DNA from 3 places in the Paenibacillus sp. FSL M8-0334 genome. Region 1 is predicted to be linked to each of the others. Evidence: riboswitches for the same ligand, from Rfam matches in the RefSeq annotation. Region 1 holds a riboswitch; each other region holds the start of a gene.
The links. Region 1 has a riboswitch for thiamine pyrophosphate ahead of tenA (thiaminase II). Riboswitches for the same ligand answer to the same signal wherever they lie in the genome.

Region 1 (3,277 bases):
CACGCCATATAGCTCCTCCTCGGTTAACTGATCCCCGGCCTCTTCCGCCATCAGCAGTTCGCTGATCAGATCCTTCCCGGGATTTTGCCGCACCTGGGCGAACCAATCGCGCAAATAGTCGATAAATTCCTTGGCATGCTGCTGAAAAGTCGCGGCGTCTTCATTGCCGGAGCCGATGATGGTGTTGGACCATGTACGGAATTTGTCCCGGTCCTCGAGCGGCACCCCGAGTATTTCGCTAATCACAATAATCGGCAGCGGGAAGGCGTAGTCGTCGATCAAGTTCATCTGCTCGCGTCCGGACACCTGGTCCAGAAGATCGTTGGCAATATCCTCGATGTGGCTGCGCATGCCGGCAATCATTTTCGGAGTAAAAGCTTTCTGCACAAGCCCCCGCAGACGGCGGTGGTCCGGCGGATCGGAGAACAGCATGTTGTTCGTGAACACGCTGCGGCTCTCGGGCCCGTACCGTTTGACCATATCCTTGCTAAAGCGCGAATCCTTCAGCACTTCAACCGCATGGTTGTACTTGCTGATGATCCATCCGGGCTCTCCGCTCGGGAACACAACCTTGTAGATCGGAAACGCATGGCGCAGCTTTTTATAATCGGGATAAGGATTGTGTGTAAAGGCTGCGGTGAACAACTCCGGCGGGTGGACCTCATTGCTATTCAACATGACGATCTCCTTTCTGTGCGGCACCTTGCTCACGATTCGCCGCTGTGATATGCGAACTTCTGGGATAAAGCACATGATATATATTCCATTTTTTAATTGTCAAAACCTTTATTTGTAAAGAGTATCTTTATGACAAAATTGTGACGGACGTCACTTTGACCTGCATTTGGACACGAATCGGCACCCATGTAAAGAAATTGTATAGCAGCATCCTATAACCTAGGTCTATAGACTTATGTAATTAGGGTGATGTCCATGACAAAAGAGTATTTCGAAGAAATGAGAAAGTTCAGCCACAATGATGATATGAGATACAAACTGCTGATGCGCGGGGTCCGGCAGCTGTATGAAGAAAGACAGAAGGAGAAGAACCCGCTCGGTATTCTTCGTCGTCGCAAAAGAAATCGGTCAGTCCGCGTCGGCAAATGGTTAACCAGTAGCCATCAAATGAAAGTTTGACAGCAGAAGAAAACCTATTGTACAGTATTAGTCAAAAGAATAGGAAGTCCACTAGGGGAGCCGTCAGCGGCTGAGACAGGAGCATATCCTGGACCCTTTGAACCTGATCTAGTTCGTACTAGCGTAGGAAAGTGGAGCCTTCATAATACAGGATGGCAGCGTCACTTGACGTTGTCGGTCCTATGCGATGAAGCCGCTCCAGTTTTCGGGGCGGCTTTTTTGGTTGTCCACGAAAATCGGTGATCACGGGACTCCCTGCTCTTTATTTTTCAGGAGGTGGGGTATACATGCGTTTTTCAGAGGAGCTTCGCCGCGAGGCGGACGGTATTTTTGAGGCTATTTTTCAACATCCCTTTGTCAGAGGTATTGCCGAAGGACAGCTGGGCAAGGAGCAGCTGACCCATTACGTCAAGCAGGATTTCGAGTATTTAAATGCCTATATGCGGATTTATGGCATCGCGATTTCCAAATGTGCGAACCGGGAGGACATCGCGGCATTTAACGAGCAGATCTCGTTTATCCTGAACAGTGAGATTCACCCGCATCATAATTTTTGTACGGTCGCTGGCGTCAGTTACGAGGAATTGCAGGGTTACCCGCTGGCGCCTTCCGCACATCACTATATCCGTCACATGCTGACGGTGGCGCACGAGGGCAGTTTGGGCGAGATTATGGCGGTGCTGCTGCCATGCCCATGGACGTACCTGGAAATCGGCCGCAGGCTGATGGAGGAAGTGAACCCGGATGAGAATCATCCGTTCCAGGAATGGATTCAGTTCTACGGCAGCCGGGCGGGAGGTGCCACGGATAAATTTCGTCAAAGGGTGGATGCCTGGGCGGAAACGGCAACGGCGGATGAGCGCAGACGGATGAAGGAGCATTTTATGCTCAGCTGCCAGCTGGAGTATATGTTCTGGGATATGGCTTATAAGCTGGAGGCGTGGCCGGTGCCGATGCCGGAAGCGATCTCCCGGCCTGTACAGCCGATCTGAGTATGTAGGAGGCAGGATGATATGAGTCTGTTGGAACAAAAGCTTTCTGGACTTCTCACTAAGGTGCGAAATGAGAAGCCGCTCGTTCATAACATGACCAACGTCGTTGTTACGAATTTTACGGCAAATGGCCTTTATGCGCTGGGCGCTTCGCCTGTAATGGCTTATGCTCCGGAGGAAGTGGCCGATATGGCCAAGATCGCCGGTGCCCTCGTGCTGAACATTGGGACGCTCAGCCGTGAACAGGTCGATGCAATGATTATTGCTGGGCAATCCGCCAATGCTCACGGCGTACCGGTCTTGCTGGACCCGGTTGGCGCCGGGGCAACCCCTTTCCGTACGGAGTCGTCGCTTCGAATTATGCAAGAGGTCAACGTTGCGCTGGTCAGAGGCAATGCGGCTGAAATCGCCCATCTGATCGGAGAGAGCCGGAGCATTCGCGGCGTGGATGCAGGGGATGACGAATCGAGCAGCGGCCATTCCGAGCTTGCAGTTCGGGCTTCACGCAAGCTGGACACCGTCGTGGCCATTACCGGAGCGGAGGATGTCATTACAGATGGGGACACGTTACGGGTGGTTCGTGGCGGAGATGCCAGACTGACTAAGATAACGGGAGCAGGCTGTCTATTGACCTCGGTGCTTGGCGCCTTTGCCGCGGTGGAGCCGGACGTGCTGCTTGCCGGTACAGCTGGGCTGGCCTTCTACGGGGCAGCGGCTTTCCGAGCGGGGGCACGCACGACAGATCTGGGGCCGGGCAGCTTCCAGACAGCCTTCCTGGATGAACTGGACCGGCTTGCACCGGACTCGCTGACCGGGCATGCGACGGTGCAGGATTATGCGGCAACGGGGGGAATAACATCATGATGAATGAGCACAGGGTATATAAAGCGCTGACGATTGCGGGCTCCGACAGCGGAGGCGGTGCCGGTATCCAGGCGGATCTTAAGACTTTTCAGGAGCTGGGAGCCTATGGCATGTCGGCCATCACGGCCATTACGGTACAGAATACGCTCGGCGTCCAAGGGGTCTATCCGCTGCCGGCGGAAGCATCTGCAGAGCAAATTCATGCGGTCGGCACCGATATCGGGGTCGATGCGCTGAAGACCGGGATGCTGTTCAGTGCCGAGATTATACGGCTGGTAGCGGAG
Region 2 (3,277 bases), on a different contig from region 1:
TGCTTCCTCCGCTTCACTGGCAGGCATACCGTCCACCAGCAAGGAATAAGCAACCTCATCTCCCACACGCTCCGTGACAAACTGAAGCTCCGGATTCTGGAACACAAACCCGATCTGGCGAAGCTGCTGTTCCCTGCGTTTGCGAAGCTTCTTCCGCTTTCCCTTAACCACATGCTCGCCGCCAAGAATGTAGGTCCCTTCAGATGGCAGTAAGCCCATCAGGCTTAGCAGAAGCGAGCTTTTGCCAGCTCCGTTCGGGCCGAGGATCGCCACATAATCACCCGGGAATACCTCCGCATGATCCAATGCGATCACAGGCTGACTGCGCCGCTGGCCTGCGAAGCTCTGCAGCGTGATCTGCGGCTCACGGCTGCAGCGATTCGCGTTCACGCTCGCGTTCGGATTCACGACTTCATTCTCCTGATCCGGACGCCCCCTCCCTTCACCGGAGGAGGCCACCACCGGTTCCAGGGAGGATAACGATCCAGCCGCGCTGCTCGAAGCGATGCGGGGGAACCACTGCTGCCCCGCGCGCGAAGCTGCATAGTCCTCCCACACGCCGGGATACCAGATGCCGTAGGACTTCAGCTCCGATTCATAACGAGCGAACACTTCCTTCGGCGGGCCTTCGCCCAATATCACGCCATCCGGTCCGAACAGCACGATCCGGTCCACATAGTCTGCCATCTCTTCGATCCGGTGCTCCACGATGATCAGGGTACGTCCGGCGGACACTCGCTTCACCGCTTCCCAGATCTGACGCCGGCCTTCCGGATCAAGCAGAGCCGAAGGCTCATCCAGGAACAGCACCTCCGGTTCCAGCAGCAGTGCCGATGCCAGTGCCAGCCGTTGCTTCATTCCTTGTGACAAGTGGCTGATCGGCATATGCAGCTCCTTGAGATGCAGGCCGACCGCATCCAGCGCTTCGCGCATTCTCGCTTTCATCTCGTCCCGGGGGACCGCAAGATTCTCCAGAACGAAAGCCAGCTCCTCATCCACATACGGCATGCAAAACTGCGTGTCCGGATCCTGGAACACGTAAGCCCATGAACGGGGAAGCTGCCGGTTCTCACATTTCATCGGCACCTCGGTCGCCTTCGGAATCATGCCGCTGAGCACCTGCAGCAGCGTCGATTTTCCGCATCCGCTCGGCCCGAGCAGCAGCACTTTTTCACCCGGCGCGGCCTTAAAGGATACATCCTTGAACGTCAGCCGCTCTTCCCCGGGGTATTTCAGCCGGAGCCCCTCCACGGATACTGCCTGCTCCCTAGGCTCTCGAAGCCCTTCCGCCGCCATCGGCTCCCAAGCGGCACTGCGCCCAGTTCCCTGATCAGCCATGGCGCGGATCGTCCAATGCTTCGTAATCCTTCGATGAAGCCGGGCGGAGCAGCGCCGTTACGCCTGTACGCTCAAGCGCCTTCGCCAGCAGCACCATGAGCAGACCGGCGATGACCGCGCCGCTGAGGATACGCATGCCGTATTTGGCAATGAACAGCCAGGATTCCAAATCATCCGTGTAGCTGTAGTAGAAATCGAGCACCATCGAGCCAAGCGCTGCCACAGCTCCTGCCGCTGCAGCAACCCACACGCTGTAGTTCCGGTAGCGGAATGCCGCAAAGACCAGCTCGGCTCCAAGTCCTTGAATCAGCCCGTACATAAGCAGGGTCAGACCCCAGCCGCTGCCAAACAGCACTTCCACGTGCGCGGCCGCCAACTCTGCAATAATCGCGACGCCCGGCTTACGGATCAGCAGAAAAGCAAGCGTTGCCGCTGCAAACCACATCCCGTACAGCAGCTCATCCGCCTGAAACGGCTTGAGCAAGCTATATACCGATCCCCAAAAGTGATACACAATCCCAAACACCAGTGACACCAATACGGTAACCAAAATATCGCTGACTCGCAGTCCTTTCCGGGACTGTAATTCCAAATTTTCTTTAACTGGAACTCCCATAAACCTTCATACCCCTCTCAACCTTTATTTCGTGGCGAACAGGATTGGCAAGATTCGCGCCGGCCGGCTGCTCATTCATTCCAAATCCACACAACAAAAAACCGTCTGGAAAAATGCGCAGACGGAAAATAGGCCCTAGTATAGGCAGGGTCGGATATTCTCTACGCTGGCATTACCCAGTTCAGATTAACGGTCAGCAGCGGGATAACAGCTGCAATCTCAGCCTGATTCACTCAAGCCCCCGTACTCCCTATTCGGTTTTATGCTAATCTAAAAATACACAGCCCATCGCAAATTTGCAAGAACCATTTTACAAATTGACCGATTTATTGATTTCGAATCAAAACTGTGTCAATATCAGATTGTACTTACCATGCGTCTATCAACCGGTGATATGAAACCGCCATCAAGATCCTATAGACACATGCAGGAAAAGGAGAATTTCATGGCTAAACATTTGCTGCGGCTAATGACCGAACTGTCTTCCCGAAAGTGGCTTTCCAAGCTGATGGGGCGCTTCTCTCACAGTGGAGTCAGCCGTTATCTTATACCGACATTCATTCGGGTATATCAAATTCCCGCCCACGAAGCGGAGAAGGAAATTCACGAATACCGCTCGCTGAACGAGTTCTTCTCCCGCAGACTGAAAATCGGCATGCGCTCCATCGATGATACACAGAGCGCCATGGTCAGTCCGGTCGATGCCACCATTACCGCGCAGGGTTTGATTCAGGCAGGCACCATTGTCAATGTGAAGGGGCAAGACTACACGATTGCCGAGCTGCTGAACCACTCCCCGCGAATTGAGCATTATATCAACGGGTATGTATTTGTGCTGTATCTAAGTCCGACGGATTACCACCGCATTCACTCCCCGGTTACCGGCGTGCAGACGGAAAGCGAGCATCTGAAGGGCAAGGTGTACCCGGTCAATGATTTTGCAATGACCCATATCCGGTCCGTGCTGAGCCGGAACGAACGGCTGATTACATACATTGCGCATGAATTCGGCGAGGTCGCTGTTGTGAAGGTTGGCGCGATGAACGTCAGCAGCATTCAATATGTGAGCGACGAGGTCAAGCAGTGGCAGATCGGCGATGAGCTGGCTTACTTCGAATTCGGCTCCACCGTCGTGCTTCTGACCGAAAGCGGCACATTCACGCCACGCGGAGATTTAGAGACCGGCTCAAGGGTCAAAATGGGCGAGCTTCTGGGAGTCCTTCATCCGAATGAAAAAGCAAACTAGTCCCCTGTTCTTGCGTCAGCGTTATTCCCTGCCTGCGTCCTTCTGACGCAGCAGCCTCATGACGATGCGCTGGAACA
Region 3 (3,277 bases), 500 kb from region 1:
TGATGGCTCTCCAGCACGCGAAACGTCTGCACCAGCGATTTCTTCGGGTCCGAAATCGAGGAAGGCAGAAAGTTGATAAACCGCTTTACACCACTCGGCAGCCACTTGGCGCTGGCCTCAATGGCCGCATTGCGGGCTTCACGGTCCAGAAAATAATGCAGACCTGCACGTCGTGCTGTATCAAAGAGCCTCTGGGGAGGGAATGGCCTGCCGTTCTTAGCCGGACGCAGCAAAAATTCATAAGCCACAATCTGCTCGCAGCGGTCTACAATAGGCTGCATATGGCTCGTAAATTGTTGATCCAGGATAATATTCAGCATATCGCATTGATCATTCTCCGGCCCGAGCTGCTCGGCCATCGTCCACGGATGGTGCTGCTGTGGAGTCGCTCCGTCCATGATGCGGAAGCTGATCTCTTCCCTTGATCCATTCGGAAGTCCCCGAAGCAGCCGGATTAGCGATACCAGCTCATCCCGCCCCTGATAGCTGACAGCACACCCTTCGCGGGTATTGCGCACGGTGCCGCCCCACCCGTCAAGCAGATGAAGAAGCTCTGCGTAAGCTGGTCTGATCTGAACAATTCCCTGGTCCTCAAACGGTTCAAAGGTGCTGCGGTTGTCGCACAACATGTTCATCCCCCTCGGCAAGCTTTCACTAAGCTTCTTATCGGCATTTGGATATGAATTCTTTGTATAATATGCTTTTTTGTAATGAATATGTAAAACAAAACAATCAAAGTTAATCATTTGCATTATGTCTGACAAGCGTTGAAGCAATAAAGAAGAAGGGGAACGCGGCCCGCCCACTTTCGTGATCCCATGATTTATGTAAACCTTGCTGGTGCAAAAGGATTAAAAATCCATCTATAAATCATGATACTTTTCACCCATTAAAATGTAAAGAAAAGTTAAGCGAGAACATATATACCCACTTGACAGGTAGGAATTATATGTTAAGATGTGATTCAAATTGGACGAACAGGAAAGGATGTGGCCAGTATGCCATCTCATAAACGGCTCGATCATGTCGGAGTTATGGTGCGGGATCTTGAGGCGACCATCGACTTCTACACGAAGGTTGTCGGTCTTGAATTGAAGGATCGTGTCAAGCATACGAACGGGGTGATCGAACTTGCCTTCCTCGGCTTTAACGGCAGCGATGAGACCGAAGTGGAGCTTATACAAGGATACAACGACAGCCTTCCGGCTGAAGGAGCGGTACATCACTTTGCAGTGAGCACAGACCAGATCGAGGCGGAGTACGCCCGGGTTCAGAAGCTCGGCGTGCCGCATCTTGATGAGGAAATTGTGACGCTGCCAAACGGCTACCGTTATTTCTTCCTTCATGGGCCAAACGGAGAATGGATTGAATTTTTCCAGCGCTAAAAATGATTCCCCCGCGCGATCACGACGAGGCGAGGCTTTAGTATACGAGTCTCGTCTTTTTCGTATTGCTTCATCGATGCGATATTCAGCGCCCATGCCCATCGAGTCTGGCGAATGCAGCTGTTTGGGGGCTGGATATGATCAAAGACGAGCATCCCGCCTGGAAATAGTCCGGCTCTCTCTCATCCCGCACAAGCTGGACAGCTCCAGCCATTAGGTCTATAATAACGGTTAGTTAAGCCTATAACTTCATCATACTTACAGGGGAGCTGGAATCGGCCGGCTGAGAGTGTATCCCATCAAGATACTGACCCTTACACCTGATCTGGGTAATGCCAGCGTAGGAATCCTGACACTGCGGCTCGATATGGATGCCGTGGAATACTTACGCCGTCATGCGCCCCGAGATCCTCGGGGCGTTTCTTATTATTGTGAAGTCACAGGCAGCTAGAATGAAGATGAGGGAGAGAGAAGAACATGATTAAACCGAAATGGACCGCGTTATTGCTCGCATGCATGCTGCTTCTTGTCGCGGCCGGCTGCGGCACAGACAATCAGAAGAGCGGCAGTACGCCGAATCCGAATGATGCTGGCAACAGCGGGGAGACCGCGGAGGCGCCGCGCGATATCCAGCTGATGCTGGATTGGTCGGCCAATACCAATCATACGGGACTGTACGTCGCCAAGGAGCTCGGCTATTACGAAGAAGAAGGACTCAACGTAAGCATTGTGCAGCCGGGCGCCGGCGGCACGGATACGCTGGTCGCCTCGGGGAACGTGCCATTTGGCATCAGCTATCAGGAGGGCGTGACACTTGCACGGACGCAAGGGCTTCCGCTCGTGTCGATTGCGGCAGTCATTCAGCATAACACCTCCGGATTTGCCGCTCCGGTCGACCGGAATATCAAGACCGCAGCTGACTTTGAAGGCAAGGCCTACGGCGGCTGGGGCTCGCCGGTGGAAGAAGCCGTCATGAAATCCATAATGGATATCGACGGCGCTGACGTCAGCAAGGTGAACATCGTCAATATCGGGGATGCCGATTATTTTACGGCGGTTAAACGCGACATCGATTTCGCCTGGATCTTCTATGCCTGGACCGGGATCGAGGCAGAGCTTCGGGGAGAGCCGCTGGACATGATCTATGTGAAAGACTACTCGGACAAGCTGGACTACTACACCCCAGTGATTGTAACCAACGAAACGCTGATTCAGGAAGATCCGGAGCTGGTTAAAGCGTTCATGCGCGCCACGGCAAAAGGATATGAATATGCGATCAACCACCCGGAGGAGGCTGCCGATCTGCTGATCAAGGCCGTTCCGGAGCTGGATGCAGAGCTGGTGCTCGCCAGTCAGAAATGGCTGAGTCCGCGCTATCAGGACGATGCCCCTCGCTGGGGAGAGCAGAAGGCCGAGGTATGGTCCGGCTATGCCGAATGGATGTTTGAACGCGGCCTGCTGGACCAGGAGCTGGATGCGGACAGCGCGTTTACGAATGAATTTTTGCCGGATACCCCTTAATTAACGAAAGGAAGATTGCTCATGGCCAACACACTGTTAAGCATTCAAGTCATCCCGAAGACACCGGACGGCGGGGACAGCATCCCCTATGTCGACGAGGCGATCAAGGTCATCCAGGAATCGGGCGTCAAATATGAGGTGCACCCGCTGGAGACGACGATGGAGGGCGAGCTGTCCGAACTGCTGCAAATTGTCGAACGGATGCATGAAGCGCTCGTCAAGGCAGGCAGCCCAGGCATTATATCTCAAGTCAAAATCGCACACTATCCAGACGGCATCAGTATGGACAAGCTAACGGAGAAATACCGTCCATGAGAAGCTGGTGGAGCTTGATATGGCCGCCCGTGGGGGCGGTCCTATTCTTTTTGGTG

Region 2: another riboswitch for thiamine pyrophosphate. It lies ahead of MKX64_RS14705 (ECF transporter S component); the one in region 1 lies ahead of tenA (thiaminase II).
Region 3: another riboswitch for thiamine pyrophosphate. It lies ahead of MKX64_RS07470 (ABC transporter substrate-binding protein); the one in region 1 lies ahead of tenA (thiaminase II).

The regions. Positions count from the first base shown of each region.
Region 1 covers NZ_JBBOCH010000001.1:1,212,173-1,215,449, reverse strand. Annotated here, with positions in the region: gene MKX64_RS05305 (cytochrome P450 family protein) at 1-675, opposite strand, end outside; gene MKX64_RS05300 (hypothetical protein) at 934-1,137, shown strand; TPP riboswitch at 1,181-1,284, shown strand; gene tenA (thiaminase II) at 1,425-2,129, shown strand; gene thiM (hydroxyethylthiazole kinase) at 2,151-2,993, shown strand; gene thiD (bifunctional hydroxymethylpyrimidine kinase/phosphomethylpyrimidine kinase) at 2,993-3,277, shown strand, end outside.
Region 2 covers NZ_JBBOCH010000002.1:142,738-146,014, reverse strand. Annotated here, with positions in the region: gene MKX64_RS14710 (ABC transporter ATP-binding protein) at 1-1,296, opposite strand, end outside; gene MKX64_RS14705 (ECF transporter S component) at 1,331-1,954, opposite strand; TPP riboswitch at 2,096-2,209, opposite strand; gene asd (archaetidylserine decarboxylase) at 2,400-3,200, shown strand; gene MKX64_RS14695 (SDR family oxidoreductase) at 3,222-3,277, opposite strand, start outside.
Region 3 covers NZ_JBBOCH010000001.1:1,709,209-1,712,485, forward strand. Annotated here, with positions in the region: gene MKX64_RS07460 (EAL domain-containing protein) at 1-629, opposite strand, end outside; gene MKX64_RS07465 (VOC family protein) at 999-1,385, shown strand; TPP riboswitch at 1,638-1,749, shown strand; gene MKX64_RS07470 (ABC transporter substrate-binding protein) at 1,863-2,906, shown strand; gene MKX64_RS07475 (MTH1187 family thiamine-binding protein) at 2,928-3,221, shown strand; gene MKX64_RS07480 (ABC transporter permease) at 3,218-3,277, shown strand, end outside.